2 regions of the Kosakonia sp. SMBL-WEM22 genome follow, and region 2 is predicted to be linked to the other one. Evidence: predicted binding sites of a transcription regulator. Region 2 holds the regulator's gene; the other holds the start of a gene.
The links. Region 2 encodes CRP, which controls carbon source genes, mostly activating them, when cyclic AMP is high. Its sites were predicted from a motif close to ATGTGANNNNNNTCACAT; they were not measured.

Region 1: HF650_RS01735 (YjcB family protein) is a predicted target of CRP. The motif match lies at 4,494-4,511, and genes of this name have one in related genera.

The regions. Positions count from the first base shown of each region.
Region 1 covers NZ_CP051488.1:332,637-344,947, forward strand. The annotation lists gene HF650_RS01715 (glycosyl hydrolase family 18 protein) at 1-698, shown strand, start outside; gene HF650_RS01720 (hypothetical protein) at 809-1,237, shown strand; gene HF650_RS01725 (SulP family inorganic anion transporter) at 1,651-3,120, shown strand; gene HF650_RS01730 (inositol monophosphatase) at 3,126-3,896, opposite strand; gene HF650_RS01735 (YjcB family protein) at 4,096-4,377, opposite strand; gene HF650_RS01740 (EAL domain-containing protein) at 5,153-6,724, shown strand; gene soxS (superoxide response transcriptional regulator SoxS) at 6,726-7,049, opposite strand; gene soxR (redox-sensitive transcriptional activator SoxR) at 7,130-7,588, shown strand; gene HF650_RS01755 (glutathione S-transferase) at 7,853-8,521, shown strand; gene ghxP (guanine/hypoxanthine transporter GhxP) at 8,821-10,170, shown strand; gene HF650_RS01765 (Na+/H+ antiporter) at 10,305-11,951, shown strand.
Region 2 covers NZ_CP051488.1:4,529,569-4,541,879, reverse strand. The annotation lists gene pabA (aminodeoxychorismate synthase component 2) at 1-336, shown strand, start outside; gene HF650_RS21900 (aspartate aminotransferase family protein) at 424-1,644, shown strand; gene HF650_RS21895 (YccS/YhfK family putative transporter) at 1,634-3,712, opposite strand; gene crp (cAMP-activated global transcriptional regulator CRP) at 3,761-4,393, opposite strand; gene HF650_RS21885 (OsmC family protein) at 4,703-5,107, shown strand; gene HF650_RS21880 (phosphoribulokinase) at 5,138-6,007, opposite strand; gene HF650_RS21875 (YheU family protein) at 6,062-6,280, opposite strand; gene HF650_RS21870 (hydrolase) at 6,277-7,296, opposite strand; gene HF650_RS21865 (NUDIX domain-containing protein) at 7,387-8,106, opposite strand; gene prs (ribose-phosphate diphosphokinase) at 8,304-9,164, shown strand; gene HF650_RS21855 (nicotinate phosphoribosyltransferase) at 9,177-10,667, shown strand; gene HF650_RS21850 (ABC transporter ATP-binding protein) at 10,725-12,311, opposite strand, start outside.

The DNA of each region.
Region 1 (12,311 bases), 840 kb from region 2:
CAGCGGCAGCCACCGGGTTTGTAAAAACGCCTGAAGATGTCTACCGCGTCTTTGCCGATATGGAAAAAGAGGGGCTACCGCTCAGAGGGTTAATGACCTGGTCCATTAACTGGGACGAGGGTGAAAACGTCAATCATGTGTCCTTTGCCGGGCAGTTCCGCAAAGCCTACACACAATTGATTCATGATGGCAGCCTGATTGAAACCCCTGAAAAAGACACCACTGCGCCGAGCGTACCGGCAGGCCTGAGCGCGCAGGCGACCGCTACCAGCGTTCACCTGACCTGGAAAGCCTCCACTGATAGCGCCTCGGGCGTGCACCACTATGAAGTATTCCGCAACCAGCAGAAAGTTGCCGATGCCAGTGGGAATACCTACATCGATGAAGATCTGACGGCAAACAGTAACTACGCCTACAGCGTTAACGCTGTTGATGCGGCGGGAAATAAATCGGCGCTATCGGCGATATTAAACGTCATGACAACCGATCACAGCGACGATAACCCGGATAACCAGAGCTACCCAAAATATGTCGCTGGCCATGCTTATAAAGCCGGAGATATCGTGGTCGCCAGCGACAATCATTTGTACCAATGTAAACCCTACCCCTATACCAGCTGGTGCGCAGGGCTGGCGAGCGCCTATGCGCCGGGCACCGGCAGCGCCTGGCAAATGGCCTGGGATAAGGTCGTAAAATAAGTTCACCTGGGATGGTGCTTCCATGGATGGAGGCACAACTTGGCACAACATAGAGTATTATCGTCGAATATTGATAAGCTTTATGCTTCACAGGTAAGCCGGGAGAAGTCATGGATAACGCGCTGCGCAATCTGTCGACATTTATTGAGCTGGATGCCAGCGAAAAACTCGGTTTCCTGCGCAGTTTTAATCAGGCATTAGATTTGAGTTCAGCAATAATGCTGCTTGATATCGCCACAGATATCGACAGTGAGGATGAGATAAGAATCGAAGCGGTAAAGATCCTCGGCTTATATCATGGCGAGTATAACGATGCGTTTATTAAAGAGGCGTTAGTTCAGATCATTCGTAATGATGCCGTTGAAGATGACAGCCTGATTGTGAACTGCATTAATTCGCTGGCGTTATTAAGTGTGAGAGAGAACGAGATTGCCTTTGCCCTAAGCCTTATTAACGGGGCGCTTATAGTCTGTTTAAACATGCCGCGTTCTCTCTTATTTGCCAGAATATACAGCAGCCTGCGGCTCGTGAAGCACTAAAAAATCTGCTGGAGGATAATGATTTTAGCCGCCATGCGAAGCGTGAGTTGATGAGACTCCCTGCTAATCGAGAGTGTTTCTAATAAAGTAACTATCACTTATATTCAAATAGCGCAATGATATAACTTTACTATATTTAGATTTAATACGGGAATTAAACCTTACTGTTTATCACGTTATCAATAAGCTCAATATTGTCTTTATTACTGTATATTTTTCGTGAATTTCATTTTCATAATTTTACATTAAGACTTTTTTTAGTAATTTAAAACCATAATAAGATTTTCCTTAGGATTATATTTCTCCCGACAGTGCTACTAGTAAAAGTTCCCGCATCAAACCAGCCAGATTTTGTTCACCGTCCATAAGGGAGTCGCACTGTGAAAAGGTTAAAACCGTTGCTGGCCCGTACTCTGCCCGTTGCTACATTGCGCCAGGATACCCTGGCAGGCGTAGTCGTATTCTTAGTGGCCCTGCCACTCTGTCTGGGCATCGCCCACGCCAGCGGGCTACCGCCCTTTGTTGGCCTGCTGACGGGGATCATCGGTGGTCTACTGGTCACCGCACTCAGTCCATCCCGTTTTGCCGTTAGCGGCCCGGCTGCCGGGCTGGTGACAATTGTCGTCGCCTCGGTAGAGTCGCTCGGCTCCTTCTCCGCTTTTCTCTTCGCGCTGGTGCTGGCAGGCGTGCTGCAACTGGCGATGGGCCTGCTGCGCGCCGGTCGTTTTATCGGGCTGGTGCCCGCTAGCGTGATTAAAGGGATGCTGGCAGCCATCGGTTTGTTGCTGATTATGCAGCAGATCCCGGTCGCGCTTGGTGAGGTGGAAGAGAGCGGTTTGGGGCAGATCTTCAGCGGCGATTTTACCTTTTCGTTAACCTCTTTTCTTGTTGCGGCAGGTGGTTTGCTCCTGCCATGGGGATGGGACAGCGCTGCAATGAAACGAATAAAAAGCCTGAGCTGGATCCCAGGCCCGCTGGTGGCAGTGCTGCTCGGCAGCATAATAGTGATTGCATTGAGCTACGTGGCGCCACATCTGCTTCCATCGTTACCGCGCATCACTCTGCCGGAGTTTGGCTCACTGAGCGATCTGATGGCCGAACTCGAAGGGCCGGACTGGAGTGCCTGGCAAAACCCGGCGGTTTACACCGTGGCGATTACGCTGGCGCTGGTGGCCAGCCTCGAAACCCTGCTTAGCCAGGAGGCGCTGAAGAAGCTGCGTCCGCAGAACCCGCCGCCGTCGCCGGATAAAGAGCTGGTGGCGCAGGGTGCAGGCAACCTGCTCTCAGGTCTGGTGGGGGCGATGCCAATTACCGCGGTGATTGTGCGCAGCTCGGTCAACGTCAGCAACGGCGCGCAGAGTAAGTTTTCGGTGCTGCTGCATGGCGCACTGCTGCTGGTGTGTGGTCTTTGGTTCGGGGAGTTGTTATCGGTGATCCCGCTGGCGAGCCTCGCGGCGGTGCTGCTCTACACCGGCTATAAGCTGGCGACGCCGCGGCTCTTTATCGAGCAATTTCGTGCAGGGTATCAGCAGTATGTGCCTTTTCTGCTCACTATCGCGGGAATTATCGCCTTCGGCATGCTGGTGGGGATTGCGCTGGGGCTGGCAGTGCAGATGGCGTTAAGCCTTTATCACTGCCACCGCAATGCGCTGCAGCTTGCGCGCAAGGACGATCACTATGTGCTGCGTATTCAGCAGAACCTGACCTTTCTGCACAACCCCCGACTACAGGCGTTACTGGCGAAGATCCCGGAGCGCAGCGTGGTGGTGGTTGAGCATGAGAACGTCGACTATTTCGATCCGGATGTGAAAGCGGTGCTGCGGGAGTTTGCCAAAACCGCGCCGCAGCGCGGAATCGATCTCAACCACTGGCCCGCGCGTTAAGCGGGTTACTTTCCTGCAGGCAGCAGTAGTGGTTGTAGCTGCTGCCACACCGCTGGCGTGGCCGCCCAGGCCGTATTGCCATTGGTTAAACCGTCATCAGCCAGGAAGTCGTTATGCCGACCGCCCGCTTCGCTGATCAGCACCAGCCCGGCCAGCGCATCCCAGCTGTGCAGGTGCGCTTCGTAATAACCGTGCACCAGCCCCGCGGCAACGTGCGCCAGCATCAGTGCCCCTGCGCCAAACCGGCGGTGTTCCACGCCCTGATTGAGCAGTTTTTCCAGCGCATCGGTATATTCACGCGGCTCGCGGCGGCTTGAGCGCCCGACGCCGAGCACCACGGCATCCGGCGAGGGTTCCGTCAGGGTTAAGCGGCGATCGTTAAGGAATGCGCCGTGGCCCGCACGGGCAAAGAAAAACTCATCGCGATCCGGCGCATAGATAACGCCAAGCTCGATGCGGTTATCGCGTACCCAGGCGACGGAGATGCACCAGTAATCCATACCAAGAATAAAGTTAGTAGTGCCATCAATCGGGTCGATAACCCAGGTCCCTTCGCTGCCCGGCTCGAGGCCGCGCTCTTCGCCAAGCAGCCCATCCTGCGGGCGCTGCGCCTTCAGCCATTCGCGCAACTGCGTTTCGACATAAACATCCGCCTGCGAGACAAAATCCTGGCGACCTTTCTGCTCAACGGTAAGACCTGTGTCGCGAAGCTGTCTGGCTTCCAGACCGAGGCGGCGAATCAGCGCACAGAGCGCGCGGGTAAACTCTTCTGTCATAGATAGCTCTTAGCCAATGCGTGGCGATGTCTGTTGATAAGTAAGGTTTACCTTAACTTACTCGATGCGGAAAGGGGGCGGATTTTTGCTCGTGCAGGGTGAAGAGGGCAGATGGGGCGTGAGAGGCGGTTATCTGCCCGGCGCGGTTAGTAACGCAAAGAGAGGGGCGTTAAGGGGGAATCGCGTCCGGGCGGGGAGATCAGGTCATCACCATTGGCCATTCCGGCGGTGCGTTGCGGGTCATCTCTTCCCAGACCGAGGCAAAGTGTTGCCAGATTTTGGCGAAATCCATCACCGTCAGGCCAAGCAGACCGGTGGCAAACCAGCAGGCAGCCGCCAGGCCCATGCCGCTGCTGATCACCGCAAGCCCAAAGTAATCTGAACGACGAAAACGGATGTTCAGCGTACTTGCCATAAACATTAAAAGTGCGCTTAATAACTGCCAGCGGAATAACACCACGCTGGTGGTAAGGGTTGCCATCTTACTATCCTCAGGAGAATCAAACACCTGGCGAGCAAAGGCCTGCGCAGCACGCGAAGCAGTTGTCCGTCGGGTTAACACAAAAATGTAAAAGTAGGGTTCCGCATACACGGAAAGTGTGAACTCTATCACATTTGCTGTTTTATTCACCAGTACAAAAAGAGAGCTTTTTTAGTTTTTTAAGTCTGCAAAAAGTGGATTGTCACATTATCGTCGCCGGGTGAGATCGCGGGCATTGAATATTTTTATTTAACTTACCCCCGCCGGGAAATAAAAAATAAATTTTACATAAGCGCAGCAATAAAACGACAACATTGCGATAACAGCTGCCGTGAGGATGTTCTGATTCTGGGAAAGTACGCCGTGTAAATGTGTTACTTTTCGCCAGAAAATTAAGCATGCTTATATTATTAAGTGTGAGTAAATCGTCACTTAACTATTAAGCACCAGTTTAGCTTTTGGCCACTTTAAATTGGTTGGTTGCGTAAAAAACAGGCAGTGCGGGCACTGTTTTACCTGTCTGGGCAGGTTGTTTTATTGGCGAGCGTTTCGTTTTTGGGAGCAGTATGGCGAAATATTTTCTTAAATATAAATCCAGGTACACGCTTTTAGTTTGCCTTACGGTGGAATATTCTCAGCATCCTTAATTATCATGATTCGAAAGAGAAAAGTCTGTTGCTAATGGTCAGGGTTTGATGCAACGTAATCACCTGTTTCTAAAAGCCTCCTGCCCAACAATATAAAAGGCACATAAAATGCATGGATTTAGGCGGACATGAAGCTCAGTGTGCCTCGTAAAATGCTCAGAATTAGCGGAATGATACTGGTAGTTCTTATCCCGGTAATGATCTCGCTATGGTTTGCTCATATCCACGCCGTAAAAGAGACCCGCACACATCTGCGCGCATTCGCTCGTCAGGCGCTGAATAAAACCGATCTCGTTATTCAGCAGGCGGATAGCGTGCGCCGCGCGGCGGAGAGCTATCGCGGCACGCCGTGTACGCCGCAACATCGCGCCATGATGCTTAATATTGTTCACGGCAGCCAGTATGTCGCCGACCTTATTTATGCCGAGGGCAACCACTTTTTATGTTCCAGCGCCGTTACGCCTGCGCAATCGTATGCTATTTCATCAGCGGATTATGAAGGGCAGCATGGCACAGCGCTCTATTACTATCGCGATACCCCCTTTTATGCCGGTTATAAAATGGTCTATGTGCAGCGGGGAAACTATGTCGCGGTGATTAATCCGCTCACCTATAGCGATGTGACATCCGACGATCCGCGTTTAGCGTATGGCGTCTACGATACGCGCTCTGGCGGCTTTTTCTCACTCAGCAAGAACGCCCGTTTAAAAACCTTTGCCTCCTTAATCCACCGCAAGGGAAGCTCTTTCTTACTGGGCGATCGCTTTTATACCATCGCGTATGCCTCCTCACGGCCAATCGCCATTATTGTTTCGACGTCGCGCGAAAACTATTTTCACTCCCTCTACCGGCAGGCGGTTTTTACGCTGCCGTTGGGGATGATTTGCAGCGCGCTGATCTTTTTCCTCTGGACGCGAACACGGCGGGAAATTACTTCCCCACGCCGTAGGCTCCACCGCGCTTTGACCCGTCGTCAGCTTCGCCTTCATTACCAACCTATCATTGATATTAAAAACGGTACCTGCGTCGGCGCCGAGGCGCTATTGCGCTGGCCTGGTTTTAACGGCCAGGTAATGACCCCAACGGAGTTTATTCCGCTGGCAGAAAAGGAGGGGATGATTGAGCGCGTAACGGATTATGTCGTTGATGAGGTGTTCAATGATTTAGGGGATTTTCTGGCGGTAGTGCCGAATCTCTATATTTCCATCAACCTCTCGGCGTCTGACTTCCACTCGTCGCGCTTAATTTCGCTGATTGCCAACAAAGCGCGCGACTATGCGGTTCGCGCCGAGCAGATCAAAATCGAGGTGACCGAGCGTGGCTTTATTGATGTGCCAAAAACCACGCCGGTGATCCAGGCGTTTCGCCAGGCGGGGTATGAAGTGGCGATTGATGACTTCGGCACCGGATATTCCAACCTGCATAATCTCTACTCGCTCAACGTCGACATCCTGAAAATCGACAAATCCTTTATCGACACGCTCTCCACTAACAGCACCAGCCACTTAATTGCGGAACATATTATTGATATGGCACAGAGCCTGCGGCTGAAGATCATTGCGGAAGGGGTGGAGACGGCAGAGCAGGTCGCCTGGCTGCTTAAGCGCGGCGTGCAGTTTTGCCAGGGGTGGCACTTTGCGAAGGCGCTGCCGCCGCAGGAGTTTAAACGCTGGGTGCAGCAGCCGCCTTCGCTAAAGTGAGTTACGCCTGGTGGCGATAGTCGCTCGGCGTACGATCGAACTCGCGGCGGAAAACACGCGAAAACGTCTGTTGCGAGACGTAACCCAAATCCATCGCAATATCAAAAATCGGCCGTTTGGTGGTGCGCAGCGCTTCGGCAGCCAGCAGCAGGCGGCGCTGACGAATATACTCCCCAAGCGTTTGATGCATCACGGTGCGGAACATCCTCTGTAAGTACCACTTTGAGTAGCCTGACTTTTTGGCGACAACATCAATGTTCATTGGTTGGTCGATATGTTCATCAATCCATTCAATCAAGGTCTGAATAATCTGCTGATGGGACATAAAGCTTCCTCTTTCCCGATTCGTCGTTTTGTCTGCGGGCGAGTATAATTCCTCAAGTTAACTTGAGGTAAAGAGGTTTTATGGAAAAGAAAACGCCGCGAATCAAAGCCCTTCTCAGCCCCGGTGAAGTGGCGAAGCGCAGCGGGGTCGCCGTCTCGACGCTGCACTTTTATGAAAGCAAAGGGCTGATAAAAAGTTCACGCAATGCCGGCAATCAGCGGCGTTATCAGCGCGATGTGCTGCGCCATGTGGCGATTATCAAAATCGCGCAGCGTATCGGCATCCCGCTGGCGACCATCGGCGAGGCTTTCGGCGTGCTGCCCGAAGGGCATGCGCTGAGCAAAAAGGAGTGGAAAGCGCTCTCTTCCCAGTGGCGAGAAGAGCTAGACAGACGTATCCATACGCTGGTGGCACTGCGCGACGAGCTGGATGGCTGCATCGGCTGCGGCTGCCTGTCGCGCAGCGACTGCCCGCTACGCAACCCTGGCGACACGCTGGGCAAACAGGGGCCGGGCGCACGGTTGCTGGAAGATGAGTGAAGCTAAAAAAACTAAAGCGCCCGCTGGGGCGCTTTAGTCATTTTCCGGTCATTGTCTTTCGCTCTATCCCGCATCAAAACGGGAGGGTTTCCCCCGACATCAACACCCCTTATGTAGCCACTAAGGTTCCGGCTTGTGATGACACAGTAAGTATAGATGCCCCTCGCTGGTCTGCTCATTTTTTAAGCGTATTCATTATGATTTTTCCGGCGCTTTGCCCGCGCTTCTCTATAGTTAAAACGAATATACATGCGGGAGAGAGTCATGCTTACAGTGCACCATCTGAATCAATCGCGCTCGCAGCGCATCCTCTGGGCGCTGGAAGAGTTGGGCGTTCCCTACAATATCGTGCGTTATCAGCGGCAGAAAAACATGCTGGCCCCGGACGAGCTGAAAAAGATCCATCCGTTGGGAAAATCGCCGGTAGTGGAGGATAACGGCTTTATCCTCGCCGAATCGGGGGCGATCCTCGAATATCTGCAAGAGACCTACGACACCGAGCAGCGCTTCAAGCCGCACGATGCACAGCAGAAGATCGATTACCGCTTCTGGCTGCACTACGCGGAAGGCTCGCTGATGCCGCTGCTATTGATGAAGCTGGTGGTAGGGCAACTCGGCAAACCGCCGGTGCCGTTCGGTGTGCGCAGCGTCGGCAAGCTTATCGGGAAAGGGATCGAGAATGCTTTTTTGAATAAGCAGCTGGAGACCCACGCGCGCTTTATGGAAGGCGAGCTGGCGCATCGCCCGTGGTTTGCCGGTGATGAACTGAGCATGGCGGATGTGCAGATGAGTTTCCCGGTGTTCGCGCTGCTGTCACGCGGCGGTATTAAGAATCTGCCCAATCTGCAAGCGTGGAAAAAACGCGTAGAAATGCGCCCCACCTGGAAACGCGCCATTGAGCAGGGCGGCCCCTTCTCGCTGCCGGGCGAGTGAGAATGTTTGTAGAGTGTTGCAAAGTTGCGCATCGACGATAACGTTTGCGCATTTGGCGGGTACTTCTTCGCCGCTTTCGGCGATATTTGGCAGAAAGCGGCAAAGTTTGGTTGAAAAGCGGCGTCTAAAGGCTGGATAATCGTTTGCCTTTTTTTGACCACCCGTTGTATGCGTGGAGTTAAACGTTTGCTTTTTTGTGACCCTTTGTCACAACGCAGCACAGGGAGAAGACGTTTGACCGGCAGTGGACTGTCCACCATGCATGCCAACGCACAATAAAATTCTCAGGGGATGTATCTATGTCTACGCCATCTGCGCGTACCGGCGGTTCGCTTGACGCACTATTTAAAATTTCTGCCCGTGGCAGCACTGTTCGTCAGGAGATCGTAGCCGGTTTAACCACCTTCCTGGCGATGGTCTACTCCGTCATCGTAGTGCCCGGCATGCTGGGTAAAGCCGGTTTCCCGCCGGCCGCCGTCTTCGTCGCCACCTGCCTGGTTGCCGGTGTCGGCTCCATCGTGATGGGGCTGTGGGCCAATCTGCCGCTGGCCATCGGCTGTGCGATTTCACTCACCGCCTTTACCGCCTTCAGCCTGGTGCTGGGGCAGCAGATCAGCGTCCCGGTCGCACTCGGCGCGGTGTTCCTGATGGGCGTGCTGTTTACGGTGATCTCCGCCACCGGCATTCGCAGCTGGATTTTGCGTAACCTGCCGCAGGGCGTTGCGCACGGCACCGGTATTGGTATCGGCCTGTTTCTGCTGCTGATTGCCGCCAATGGCGTTGGCCTTGTGGTTAAAAACCCGATTGACGGTCTGCCGGTTGCCCTTGGCCACTTCGCCAGCTTCCCGGTGATCATGTCACTGATCGGCCTTGCGGTGATTATCGGTCTGGAGAAGCTGAAAGTGCCCGGCGGCATTCTGCTCACCATCATCGGTATCTCCATCGTTGGCCTGATTTTCGACCCGACCGTGCACTTCTCCGGTATTTTCGCCATGCCATCCCTGAGCGATGACAAAGGCAACTCGCTGATCGGCAGCCTCGATATTATGGGCGCGCTCAACCCGGTGGTGCTGCCAAGCGTGCTGGCGCTGGTGATGACGGCGGTGTTTGACGCCACCGGTACCATCCGCGCGGTCGCAGGGCAGGCAAACCTGCTGGATAAAGAGGGGCAGATTATCGATGGCGGCAAAGCGCTGACCACCGACTCCCTGAGCAGCGTCTTCTCTGGCCTGGTTGGCGCAGCACCGGCTGCGGTCTATATCGAATCGGCGGCAGGCACTGCGGCGGGTGGCAAAACCGGCCTGACGGCGATCACCGTCGGCGTGCTGTTTATGCTGATCCTGTTCCTCTCTCCGCTCTCCTACCTGGTGCCAGCTTACGCCACCGCACCTGCGCTGATGTATGTTGGCCTGCTGATGCTGAGCAACGTGGCGAAAATTGACTTCGCCGACTTCGTTGACGCCATGTCGGGCCTTATCACCGCTGTGTTTATCGTGCTCACTTGCAACATCGTTACCGGCATTATGATCGGCTTCGCTTCGCTGGTGATTGGCCGTGTGGTCTCGGGTGAGTGGCGCAAGCTGAACATCGGCACCGTGGTGATCGCCATCGCGCTGGTGGCGTTCTATGCTGGCGGCTGGGCGATCTAATCATTAAACATTCGGACAATGGGCAACTTCGGTTGCCCATTTTTTTGCCCACAGCCCGGTTGCTTTGCGTTAAGCTGAAAGACCCCGTCTCAGGTCTGATGCGGGTATAACAACACACTGCAAACAGGGAACGCATGGAAATTTTCTTTACCATTCTCATCATGACCCTTGTGGTATCGCTCTCCGGTGTTATCACTCGAGTTCTGCCGTTTCAAATCCCCTTACCGCTGATGCAGATTGCCATCGGTGCGTTACTCGCCTTACCAACCTTCGGTTTGCACGTTGAGTTCGACCCGGAACTCTTCCTTGTGCTGTTTATTCCGCCGCTGCTCTTTGCCGACGGTTGGAAAACGCCGACGCGCGAATTCCTTGAGCACGGGCGCGAGATATTTGGTCTTGCGCTGGCACTGGTGCTGGTCACCGTGGTGGGTATCGGCTTCTTAATTTACTGGATGGTGCCGGGCATCCCGCTGGTACCGGCCTTTGCGCTGGCGGCGGTGCTGTCGCCAACCGATGCGGTGGCGCTCTCCGGCATCGTTGGTGAAGGGCGCATCCCGAAAAAGATCATGGGCATCCTGCAGGGTGAGGCGCTGATGAATGACGCCTCCGGCCTGGTGTCGCTGAAGTTCGCGGTCGCCGTGGCAATGGGCACGATGGTCTTTACCGTCGGCGGCGCCACGGTCGAGTTCTTCAAAGTGGCGATTGGCGGCCTGCTGGCCGGTTTCGCCGTCAGCTGGCTCTATGGTCGCTCGCTGCGTTTCCTCAGCCGCTGGGGTGGCGACGAACCGGCCACGCAAATCGTGCTGCTGTTCCTGCTGCCGTTCGCCTCTTACCTGATTGCCGAGCATATCGGCTTCTCCGGCATTCTCGCCGCCGTCGCCGCCGGGATGACTATTACCCGCTCTGGCGTGATGCGCACCGCACCGCTGGCGATGCGCCTGCGCGCAAACAGCACCTGGTCGATGCTGGAGTTTGTCTTTAACGGCATGGTGTTCCTGCTGTTGGGCCTGCAACTGCCGGGGATTCTGGAGTCCTCGCTGGTGGCGGCAGAAGCCGATCCCAACGTCGAAACCTGGATGCTGTTTACCGATATCGTGCTGATTTATGCTGCGCTGATGCTGGTGCGTTTTGGCTGGCTGTGGGTGATGAAGAACTTCAGCCGTCGCTTCCTGACCAACAAGCCGATGGAGTTCGGCGCATGGAGCACCCGCGAACTGTTGATTGCCACTTTTGCCGGTGTGCGCGGGGCGATTACCCTTGCCGGTGTGCTCTCAATTCCGCTCCTGCTGCCGACCGGCGATGTCTTCCCGGCGCGTTATGAGCTGGTGTTCCTTGCCGCCGGGGTGATCCTCTTTTCACTCTTTGTCGGCGTGATTGCCCTGCCGATGCTGTTGCAGCGTATCGAAGTGCGTGACCACGCCCAGCAGCAGAAAGAGGAGCGCATGGCGCGCGCGGCGACCGCCGATGTGGCGATTGTGGCGATCCAGAAGATGGAGGAGCGCCTGGCAGCGGATACCGAAGAGAATATCGATACCCAGCTGCTGACGGAGGTGAGTTCGCGGGTGATTGGTAACCTGCGCCGCCGCGCCGATGGTCGTAATGATGCGGAAAACACCCTGCAGGAAGAGAACCTCGAACGCCGCTTCCGCCTGGCGGCGCTGCGCTCGGAGCGCGCCGAGCTCTACCATCTGCGCGCCACCCGCCAGATCAGTAACGAGACGCTGCAAAAGATGCTGCACGACCTCGATCTGCTCGAAGCGCTGCTCATCGAGAACAAGTAAGCTTGGCTGCAATGCCGGATGGCGGCTGCGCCTTATCCGGCCTACAAAACCGTAGGCCGGATGCCAAACGTAGGCCTGATAAGCGCAGCGCCATCAGGCATTAAACGGCTTCAATACCTCTCTTTATGCGCGTTGCGCCGCCTGCTTCAACCGCGCGACCAACTCAAACTCGTTGAAATTGACCGGCCGCTGCTGCTGGAGGGAGATATTGCCCGCAATGCCGGATGGCGGCTGCGCCTTATCCGGCCTACAAAACCTTAGGCCGGATGCCAAACGTAGGCCTGATAAGCGCAGCGCCATCAGGCATTAAACGGCTTCAATACCTCTCTTTATGTGCGGTGCGCCGCCTGCTTCAACCGC
Region 2 (12,311 bases):
GGGGTTTGTCTCGGTCATCAGGCGATTGCACAGGTATTTGGCGCTACTATTGTACGCGCAGCGAAAGTGATGCACGGCAAAACCTCTCCCATTACACATGCTGGCAGCGGTGTGTTTAGCGGGTTAAATAATCCGTTAACCGTTACGCGTTACCACTCTTTGGTCATCGATCCAACTACCTTACCTGACTGCTTCGAAGTTACTGCCTGGAGTGAAAGCGACGAGATTATGGGCATTCGCCATAAGTCGTGGGATCTGGAAGGAGTGCAGTTTCATCCGGAAAGTATTCTGAGCGAGCAGGGACATCAATTGCTGCGAAACTTCCTTTCGCGCTGATTTGTGGTTGCCATTTAGTGATTTTTTATGCATATTTCGTGATTATATTTTCACTATGAATGTAACATAACACGGGATGGGCAACCTATGGCAACTCAGCAAGACGCGGTGACACGTGCAAACTTCGATGACGTTATTCTGCCAATTTACGCACCGGCCGAGTTTATCCCGGTAAAGGGAAAGGGCAGCCGCGTCTGGGATCAGCAGGGTAAAGAGTACGTTGATTTTGCCGGCGGCATTGCGGTAACTGCCTTAGGCCACTGCCACCCGGCGCTGGTGGAGACGCTGAAAGCGCAGGGCGAGACGCTTTGGCACCTGAGCAACGTCTTTACCAATGAGCCCGCGCTGCGTCTGGCGCGCAAGCTGGTGGATGCCACTTTTGCCGAGCGCGTCGTGTTTATGAACTCCGGTACGGAAGCCAACGAAACCGCCTTCAAGCTGGCGCGTTTTTATGCAACCACGCGCCACAGCCCGCACAAAACCAAAATCATCGCTTTCCACCACGCTTTTCACGGGCGCTCGCTCTTTACCGTGACCGTTGGCGGCCAGCCGAAATACTCCGACGGCTTTGGCCCGAAACCGGCCGACATTGTGCATGTTCCTTTTAACGATCTTCACGCGGTTAAAGCGGTGATGGACGATCACACCTGCGCCGTGGTGGTGGAGCCGATTCAGGGCGAGGGCGGCGTTACTGCCGCCACGCCTGAGTTTCTCAAAGGCCTGCGTGAATTGTGCGATGCGCACAACGCGCTGCTGGTGTTTGATGAGGTGCAGTGCGGGATGGGGCGCAGCGGTGAGTTGTTCGCCTATATGCACTACGGCGTGACGCCGGATATTCTGACCAGCGCCAAAGCCCTCGGCGGCGGTTTCCCGGTCAGCGCCATGTTGACGACGCATGAAATCGCCAGCGTCTTCCATGCCGGTTCCCACGGCTCCACTTACGGCGGCAATCCACTGGCCTGCGCAGTGGCCGGCACCGCGTTCGATATCATCAATACCCCTGAAGTGCTGAATGGCGTCAGTGCCAAGCGTCAGCACTTTGTTCAGCATATGCAAAAAATTAATGAGCAGTACGACCTGTTCAGCGATATTCGCGGTATGGGCCTGTTAATTGGTGCCGAGCTGAAACCGCAGTACAAAGGCCGTGCGCGCGACTTTCTGCATGCGGCTGCCGCAGCGGGCGTGATGGTGCTGAATGCCGGTCCGGATGTGATGCGTTTTGCGCCGTCGCTGATTATCGAGGAGCAGGACATCGATGAAGGGATGCAGCGCTTTGCGCAGGCCGTGGCGAGCGTGGTTAACGCGTAAGGCGTCGACGTAGCCAGATGCCATGATGCGGGCGCTGACGCCATGCCACCGACGAGATGGTGTGCATGGTGCTCAGATGCCCGAGGATGCGCTGCAGATGCTGCTCCAGCGTGCTCATTGGTCCATGGGTCAGCGTCTCCGGCCCTTCCATCACATTCACATCCCCGGATTCTCCCGGTCCGTCATACTCCAGCCGCTGCTGGCAGCGTTGCAGCGCAATTTCACATGACTCGAGATAGCGCTGCGCCAGATCCGGCGTCAGCATGGTGTGCTCGCGCGCCAGCGTCGTCATAGCGTTGATATGTTCAACAATAAACTGGCTGTGGGTAACCCACAGTTTCATATCGCTCAGGTAGCGGCTGTTAAAGCCGGGCTCCTGCATCGCCTGGTTGAGGGAGTTGAACAGGGCGTTATGCGCCTGGTTAACCTGCATACGCTGCCATGCCAGCGGCGTTGCTTCTGGATTGTTGCTGAGGATCAGGCGAATCGCATCCTGATAGGCCTCCAGCGCATCGTGCGCATTCTGGCGCAGCAGGCCGCTTTGCCACTGCGGCCACAGCCACACCATTCCGCCGAAAGCAATCAGGCAGCCAATCAACGTATCGACAAGCCGGGCGAGAATAAACTGATCGCCATTGAGCGTCAGGATTTGCAGGGTATAGACCGCCGTAATCGTAAAACCGACCGTCGCCCAGCCGTAGCTTTTGCGGATAATCAAATAGCTGCTCAGGGTGATCATCAGCATCGCCGCCAATGTAAAGCCGAGCGGCACATGAAAGTGCAGCGTCATACCCGCCACCACTAGCCCGGCCAGCGTGCCGGCGGCACGGTTGACGATGCGCACCCGCGTCGCGCCGTAGCCGTTCTGCGTTACCACCATCACCGTCATCATGATCCAGTAGGGTTTCGGCAGATTTAATGCGCTGCCCATCAGACTGGCGATGCTGAGCATCACGCTGATGCGCGCGGCATTGCGCAGGGCGGTTGATTTCAGCGACAGATAACTTTTCAGTGCCGGGATCAGCGGCAGACGCTCCTGCTTATCCTCCATCAAATCGCGAATATAGAGCGGGCGCTGGGTGCGCAGCACGCGGGCGATACGGCTAAAGTGCCAGGCGCAGAACTGCCCGACCGGATTATCCGGGTGCTGACGGGCAATTTTTTCCAGTGCGCCAACCTGCTTCTCCATGGTGAAGCGGGTCGGGTAGCGATGGTAGAGGATGTCATCCGCCAGCACGCGCAGGCGAGCTGCGACAGTTTGTGCATTCCAGCGAATCACCTGCTCGGCGTGGGTCTGTTCGACCAGTTTCTGCACCTTTTCCGGCTGATGCAGGCTGACAGAGATATGTTCCTGCAGATCCAACGCGACCTGGAAGACACGTAGCAGGCGCTTGTAGTCATTGTTCTGATTGGCTGCCAACATATGCAGCTGCTGGTAACACTGGCTAATCAGATCCACCGCTTTCTGCTGGCGGTCAAGCAGCGGCGGCAGCGCGGTTTCCGGATCGACATGCTGGGTTAACAGGCTATATTTCGCTTCGCAATACTCCGCCAGTTGCCGGTAGAGCAAACTGAGAGATTCACGCAGCGGCTGTTCGCGCCACAGCCAAAACCAGAACCAGTTAAAGAGCCCGTACCACAAGGTGCCGAGGGTGTAGATCAGCAGCGGCTCCCACACCGGCATGTTCCCGGCGAGGCTGAGGGTAAAAATGGCGGCAATGAGAGACGCGGGAAGCAAGCGGCCATGCAGCGCGCTGATTTCGCCCGTCACGCCCAGCAGCAGGGTTAACACCGTCATGATTACCGGTAGCGGAAGATTCTCTGCCAGCAGAAGCTGCACCGCCAGGCTACAGCCGGCAAACAGCGAGCCGCCGATAATCAGGCGTTTGAAGAAGCGTTTATGTGGGGTATCGAGACCCGCAATATTGCAGCAGGCGGGAACCAGCGAGAAGAGAAGCCCCTGTTGCAGATGACCAAGCAGCAGCCCAACCGCCACAGGCAGGCATAACACCAGCGTTTGTCGCAGTGCGTAGTTGATTTCGGGGTGGTAAATCAGCCTGCGCCACATGGGAAAACAAAAATGGCGCACCGCATGAGCGATGCGCCATTTTGCAGATTAACGCGTACCGTAGACGACGATAGTTTTACCGTGGGCGGAGATCAGGTTTTGATCTTCGAGCATTTTCAGAATGCGACCAACCGTTTCGCGGGAGCAACCGACGATCTGACCGATCTCCTGACGGGTAATTTTAATTTGCATACCGTCCGGGTGGGTCATGGCGTCCGGCTGTTTCGCCAGGTTCAGCAGAGTCTGAGCAATACGGCCGGTCACGTCGAGGAACGCCAGATTACCGACTTTCTCCGAGGTCACCTGCAGGCGACGCGCCATCTGCGAGGAGAGGCGCATCAGAATATCCGGGTTCACCTGGATAAGCTGACGGAATTTTTTGTAGGAGATCTCCGCCACTTCACAGGCGGTCTTGGCGCGAACCCAGGCGCTGCGCTCCTGACCCTCTTCAAACAGGCCCAGTTCACCAATAAAATCGCCCTGGTTGAGGTAAGAGAGGATCATCTCTTTACCCTCTTCATCCTTGATGAGCACTGCCACTGAGCCTTTAACGATGTAATACAGCGTTTCCGCTTTTTCACCCTGGTGAATCAGCGTGCTCTTCGACGGGTACTTATGAATATGGCAATGAGACAAGAACCATTCGAGAGTCGGGTCTGTTTGCGGTTTGCCAAGCACCATGCGCGATTATCCTCTGTTATAAGCTGGCTCCAGAAACGGCGTGAATCATTCAGCTTCTGGGGTTGCAATCAAAGCTTCCCAAGTCCCGGGAAGTGGACCGTCAGCGACATCTGCGGTCTCTAATGTATGATATCCCTTGCGTACATTCGTAACGTCAATGTTTCTCTGTAGCATGTAGACTGTTTTAGCATAGCTTTTGGCGCCTGTCTCCTGGTGTCTCGCTTCAGCATGACGCAGGTCGCCTTCCGTTGCGCGTTTTGTTATGTACGCGTAATCTGTGAAAAAATTTGCCATACCGGAGTGATGAAAATGCAGGCACGAGTGAAATGGGTGGAAGGGTTAACGTTCCTTGGTGAGTCCGCATCCGGCCACCAAATTTTGATGGATGGCAACTCCGGGGACAAAGCTCCCAGCCCGATGGAGATGGTCTTAATGGCCGCCGGGGGTTGCAGCGCGATTGACGTAGTGTCGATCCTGCAAAAAGGGCGTCATGACGTCACCGATTGCGAAGTGAAGCTGACCTCCGAGCGCCGGGAAGAAGCGCCGCGCTACTTTACCCATATCAACCTGCACTTCATCGTTACCGGCAAAGCGCTGAAAGACGCTGCGGTATCCCGCGCGGTCGACCTCTCGGCTGAGAAGTACTGCTCCGTGGCGCTGATGCTGGAAAAAGCGGTTAAGATTACCCACTCCTACGAAGTGGTAGAAGCCTGATAAGCTCGCCCGGCGGCGCTTTCCGCCGGGTTATTTAATCTTTTTACCTTCCATCAGCCGTTGCACCAGCGGCGTCATAATCAGCTCCATCGCCAGCCCCATTTTGCCACCCGGCACCACCAGCGTATCCATGTGCGAGATAAACGAGCCCTGCAACATCGCCAGCAGCCACGGATAGTCGATCCCCTCCAGATTGCGGAAATGAATCACCACAAAGCTCTCATCCAGAGAAGGGATGCCTTTGGCGGCGAAGGGGTTGGAGGTATCGACGGTAGGAACGCGCTGGAAGTTGAGATGAGTGCGGGAGAACTGCGGCGTGATGTAGTTGATGTAATCCTCCATTGAGCGCACTACCGAATCCATCACTGCTTCCCGGGAGTGACCGCGCTCGCTGGTGTCGCGGATCATCTTCTGGATCCACTCCAGGTTAACAATCGGCACCACGCCCACCAGCAGATCGACGTGACGCGCCACATCGTGCTGCGGCGTCACCACACCGCCGTGCAGCCCTTCGTAGAAGAGCACATCGGTCGGTTCCGGCAATGGCTGCCATGGGGTAAAGGTTCCTGGCACCTGATTCCACGGCACGGCTTCATCGTAAGTATGGAGATATTTCCGCGCCTGGCCCTGGCCGCTCTGGCCATACTCGCTGAAGGTCTGCTCCAGCAGGCCGAAGTCGTTCGCTTCCGGGCCAAAATAGCTGATGTGCCGCCCAAGATCGCGGGCTTTGCGGATCGCCATGTCCATTTCCGGACGGGTATAACGATGAAAGCTGTCGCCTTCCACCTCCGCCGCGTGCATGTTGAGTTGGGCGAAGATCTTACGAAAGGCGAGGCTGGTGGTGGTGGTTCCCGCGCCGCTGGAGCCAGTGACGGCGATGACCGGATGTTTGGCGGACATAGCAACTCCCTGAAGAAAAGCTGTTGTTCAGTATCAAAGCCGCCCGGCACCCGGTTAGTCGTGGAACTGCCCGCGCGGCATAATGTTCACCGTTTCGTGCAGCTCTGACCACACCAGTACGGCCTCGCCGCGCTGCAATTGCCGTTTTACGTCGGCGACCTTTTGCTCAAGTGAACGCTCATGTTCACCATAATCGGTGCCTTCGCGCAAGACAAAGCTCTCAATCAGATTGTCGAGCGTGTCGGCGTCGACTTCTTGCCACGGAATAATCATGATGCTCCCAGATAAGCGGATAACCAGTCCGGAATGCGCGTTTCAAGCCACATCTCCGGGCGACGCAGCGTGCCGCCGACAAAGCCGACGTGCCCGCCATGTTCCGTCAATTGATACTCAATATTAGCGGGTAATTGCGCAAGATCGGGAATGACGTGATGATCCATAAACGGATCGTCCTTGGCGTGAATGATAAGCGTCGGTTTACGAATCTGCGGCAGCAGCGGCATAGCACTACAGCGGCGATAGTAATCAAGCGCATCGTCGAAGCCGTGGATTTTTGAGGTAATCACATCATCAAAATCGCGGATGCGCCGCATTTTACGCAGCACCTCCATGGTGGTTGGCAGCGAACCGGGATAGGCGCGCAGTTTGCGCGCGGCATTGGCCTTTAGTAGGTTGAGCAGATAGCGCTGATAAACGCGTGAGAAGCCCTTATCCATATGATAGCTGCAGGCTTCCAGCACCAGCGGCGCGGAAACAATCACCGCCGCGTCGAGGGGGAGATCGTCATCCGCTTTCGCCAGCAGGCAGCCGAGCATATTTCCGCCCAGCGAATATCCCACCGCTGCGGTTGGCGCCTCGCCAAGCTCCTGACGCAGCCAGGTGAGAAACCAGGTGCCATCTTCGGTTTCGCCGGAGTGGTAGATGCGGTTCAGGCGATTCGGGATGCCGCTACAGCCGCGAAAATGCATCACCACGCCCAGCCAGCCGCGCTGTTTCGCCGCATTGATCAGGCCGTGCGCATAGGGGCTGTGCAGGCTGCCTTCAAGGCCATGAAACACCACCAGCCGCGGTTTATGCCGCGCCTGGTTCGGCTCTTCGCTCCACGCGAGATCGACAAAATCCCCGTCCGGCAGCTCGAGGCGCTGCCACCAGGGTTCAAACGCGACGCGACGGCGAATAAGACGCGGCAGCATGGTCTGAAGATGTGGATTGCTCGCGCCACGCATCGGGCGAAAGCCATGCATATCATCTTTCAAATGCGCAAGTTGTGAAGGTGTAATGTCTGTCATAGCACAAGAAAATAGATAAAAAGTGGGACAACTATAAACGCACGCGAGGCACCCGTTTATTCATTTAACGGGAAATCAGCGAGCTATGCTTCAATCCGCCAGCAAGTTACGTGAAAAAAGGTGGATATCGACATCTGCTTTACGTCGCCACAAACGCGCTTTTCGCGCCCCGGTCGCCACACTCTCCCCGGTCTCTTCAAACATACCGGAGGCTTCAAAACGGCGGATCAGACTTTTGCGCTGGATCGGCTGGCCGAGGATAATCTCTGTCGCTTCTTGCAACTGGCTTTGGGTAAACGTATCAGGCAAACAGTAAACGGGCAGTAACGAATACATCGTTTTCTGCCGTAAGCGGCGCAGCGCGGCGTGGATGATCTCGCCGTGATCGAAGGCCAACTGAAGATCATCGAGGCTGGCAACCGGCACCCATTTGGCATCGCTGACGCTTGCGATATGGGGCGCGCAGGCGACCCACGAAATAAGCGCGTACCAGGCGACGGTCAAACTCCAGCCGCGCGGATCGCGTTCTGGGCCGGAGAAGGTATCAAGCTGTTCAAGCCATGAGGGCGAGACGCCGGTTTTTTCCGTCAGCTTGCGCAGCGCCGTTGCACGGGTAGAGCTATCCTGCGCCATATCAATAAAGCCGCCGGGCAATCCCCAGCACCCTTGTTGCGGCTGGCTGGCGCGCTCCACCAACAGTACGCAGAGCGTCTGCTGATGCAGGCTAAACAGCACGCTATCGACCGTCACTAGCGGCGAGGGAAAACGGCTGGGATCGTAAGAATCCAGATATTCTGCTTCACTGATCATCACTGACTCATCTCGTTACACACGCAGCAAGTTTATCAGTCCGTCCAGGAGCGGCAAGCGAACTTTTATTTTATGTATTTTCATCGGCTTATATATTCAGTATAAAAATAATCCAGACGGGGGGCTTGCTTAATAGTGTCTTATGGACAATATTAATTGTGTCCAAGGGACATTAACTAATGCAGGTGAGGTGAATGATGGCGAGCAGAATCGAACTCTTTATCGATAATCAACATGTTGAAATCGACCACGGCGTATTCCCCGATGGTGCGGTCTGGCTGAAAGTGACGGGCGAACTGCCCGTTTCCGCCCAGCTGATGCGCATCCGCGTCGCCGCCATGCGTGATATGAACGATTTTATGCTGTTGGCACAACTCGTAGACGCGGTACGCCATGTCAGCGATATCGCAGTCAGTCATCTGCAGCTCGCCTGGCTGCCGTGGGCGCGCCAGGATCGCCATATGGTGGCGGGCGACAGCTTCGCACTGAAAGTCTTCGCCAACCAGCTCAACACCCTGAACTTCGATAAAGTCTTTATTCTCGATCCCCACAGCGATGCCGCCGCAGCCGCCATTAACAACTGCGTCGCCATTCCGCAGGAAACCTGCCTCTTGCAAAGCGAGACGCTGCGCCGCGCCATTGCGCACGGCGAACTGATGCTGGTGGCGCCGGACGCAGGCGCGCTGAAAAAGATCCATAACGTGGCGAAAGCTACCGGCGCGAAAAATTACGCCATTCTCACCAAAGAGCGCGATGTTGCCAGCGGTAATCTGACCGGCTTTGCGTTAGTGGCCGGTGAGGTGGCGGGGAAAGATCTGCTGATTGTCGACGATCTCTGCGATGCGGGCGGCACCTTTATCGGCTCGGCGCAGGTTCTGCGTGAAGCGGGGGCGCGCAGCGTTAGCTTGTATGTTACGCACGGTATCTTTTCGAAAGGCGTTGAGAACCTGCTCAATAACGGGATTGACGCTATCTACACCACCACTTCGTTTACTTCGCCGACGCTGGCTTCGCCGGGCGTTGAATTGATCGACATTGCCACGTTATTTCGCGCTTAAGGGGACCACACCATGAAACTGAATCCGATTCTCGCCATCGACGGCTATAAAGTATCGCACCGCGTGCAGTATCCGCAGGGCACAACAAAGGTTTACTCCAACTTCACACCGCGCAGCGATCGCTTTTTCCAGTCTCCCGTTGCCGACGGCAAACTGGTCTTCTTTGGCCTGCAGGGTTTTCTGAAGTGGTTTATGGTCGATCTTTTCAATGACGCCTTCTTTTCTCGCCCGGAAGAGGAGGTAGTGAATGAGTACAAAGAGGTGATGGATAGCTACCTCGGTAAGGATAGCGTGGCGGTCGATCATATCCGTGACTTGCACCGTTTAGGCTACCTGCCGCTGCACATCAAATCCCTGGATGAGGGGAGCAAAGTGCCGATGAAGGTGCCGGTACTGACCATCACCAATACCCGCGAGGAGTTCTTCTGGCTAGTAAACTACCTGGAAACGGTGCTCTCTGCCGAGTTGTGGAAAGCTTCGACTAACGCCACCATCGCACACCACTACCGCAAAATTTGTGAGCAGTGGGCGGCAAAAACCTGTAGCGATCTCACGCACCTTGACTTCCAGTGCCACGACTTCTCCTTCCGCGGCATGGCGGGCCTGCACGATACCGCGCAGGCGGGCGCGGGTCACCTGCTGAGTTTTAAAGGCACCGACAGCATCCCTTCGCTGCTCTATGCCCGCGATTTCTACACCGGGGGCGAGGAGTACTTTATCGGCGCAAGCATTCCGGCGACTGAGCACAGCGTGATGTGCATGGGCGAGCATGAGCACGAAATTGAGACCTTCCGCCGCCTGATTGCCGATATCTATCCGCAGGGCTTTGTCTCTATCGTTTCCGATACCTGGGATTACTGGCGCGTGATTACTGAATATACCCGCGAGCTGAAATCGTTGATTCTGGGGCGTGAAGGACGCGTTGTTTTCCGCCCGGACAGCGGTGACCCGGTTGAGATCCTCTGCGGCACCGGTGCAGATGATGACACGCGAGTCGATCGCACCCCAGAGGAGAAAGGTTCCGTTGAAGTATTGTGGGAGATTTTCGGCGGCACTGTTAACGAGAAGGGGTACAAGGTGCTGGATCCGCATGTCGGCCTGATTTATGGCGACTCGATTACGCTGGCGCGCGCCAATCAAATTCTTTCTCGCCTGGAAGCGAAAGGCTTCGCCAGCTCCAACGTCGTATTTGGCGTCGGCTCTTTTACCTACCAGTACAACACCCGTGACACCTTTGGCTTTGCGATGAAAGCGACCTGGGGCGCAGTAAATGGCGAAGGGCGGATGATCTTTAAAGAGCCGAAAACCGACAGCGGCCTGAAGCGTTCGGCACGTGGCCTGTTACGGGTTGAGCGCGATGGTCAGGGTGAACTGCAACTGCACGATGAGCAAAGCTGGGAGCAGGAGCAGGGCGGGGAGCTTAAAACTCGTTTCCTCGACGGTAAGCTTTACGACACCGAGCACTTTGAGACCATTCGCCAGCGCCTGGCGAACCAGCGTTAAGTGTTGACTGGCGGTACGGCTGTACCGCCATTAACTTTACCGCATCGCTGGAGGCTGTTACTCCGCCTGCAGCATCGCCTCAAGCTGCTCCTGCGCATCAAGCCACGCCATTTCACACTCCTCAAGGCCCGCTTTCGCTGTTGCCTGCTGTTGCAGACAGGTGGTCAGCTCTGCTTTACGGCTCTGATCGTACAGGCCGCTGTCGCTAAGCTTCTCTTCTGCGTCGGCCAGTTGCGTATTGAGCTTCTCCATCTCTTTTTCCAGACGGGCGATCTCTTTACGCAGCGGCTGCGTTTGTGTGCGCAGCTCCGCTTCACGACGCTTCTGATCTTTACGCGCCTGGGCGCTGTTGGCGTTCTCTTTTGCGGCGTCCGTCGGCTGGCTCTCCTGCTTCTGCACGTCGCTCAGCCACTGCTGGTAATCATCCAGATCGCCATCGAACGGCTCCACTTTGCCATCGTGGACAAGGTAAAGGTCGTCGGTCGTTGAGCGCAACAGGTGACGGTCGTGCGACACCACGACCAGCGCGCCTTCAAACTCAATCAGCGCATCGGTGAGTGCCTGGCGCATATCGAGATCGAGATGGTTGGTCGGTTCATCGAGCAGCAGCAGGTTCGGGCGCTGCCAGACAATTAACGCCAGCACCAGCCGCGCTTTTTCGCCGCCGGAGAAGCGCTCCGTCGCTTCGGTGACCTTATCCCCCTGGAAGCCGAAGCCGCCAAGATAATCACGCAGCTTCTGCTCCAGCTCCTGCGGCGCCAGCCGCGCCAGATGCTGCAATGGTGATTCGTCGGCGCGTAAAAATTCCAGCTGATGCTGGGCGAAGTAACCGAGTTTGATCCCCTTCGCCAGGCCGATTTCGCCGCTCTGTGCTGCCAGCTCGCCTGCCAGCAGTTTGATCAGCGTCGATTTACCGGCACCGTTACGCCCCAGCAGGCCAATGCGTGAGCCGGGCACCAGGTTGAGCTTGATGGCGTTCAGAATGGTGCGATCGCCATAGCCCGCGCTCACCTTCTCCATCTTCAGGATCGGGTTGGGCAGGCTTTCCGGCGCGCGGAAGCTGAAGTGGAAGGGGTTATCAACGTGCGCGGGGGCTATTAGCTCCATACGCTCCAGCATCTTGATGCGGCTTTGCGCCTGCTTCGCTTTACTCGCTTTCGCTTTGAAGCGATCGATAAAGCTTTGCAGATGGGCAACGCGCTGCTGCTGGCCTTCATAGGTGGCCTGTTGCTGCGCAAGACGCGTGGCGCGCTGGCGCTCAAACGAGCTGTAGTTGCCGGTGTATTCAAACATTGATTGCTGCTCAATGTGCAGGATCTTATCGACTACCGGATCGAGAAAATCGCGGTCATGCGAGATAAGGATCAGCGTGCCCGGATAGTTCTTCAGCCACTTCTCCAGCCAGATAACGGCATCGAGATCGAGGTGGTTTGTCGGTTCATCAAGCAGCAGTAAATCGGAGCGGCAAATCAGCGCCTGCGCGAGGTTTAAGCGCATGCGCCAGCCGCCGGAGAAGGCGCTGACCGGGCGGTCGAGCTGCTCGTTAGAGAAGCCTAAACCGTGCAGCAGGCTGGCGGCGCGGGAGCGCACCGTCCAGGCATCGATTGCATCAAGCTTGCCGTGAACCGTGGCGATAGCATTGCC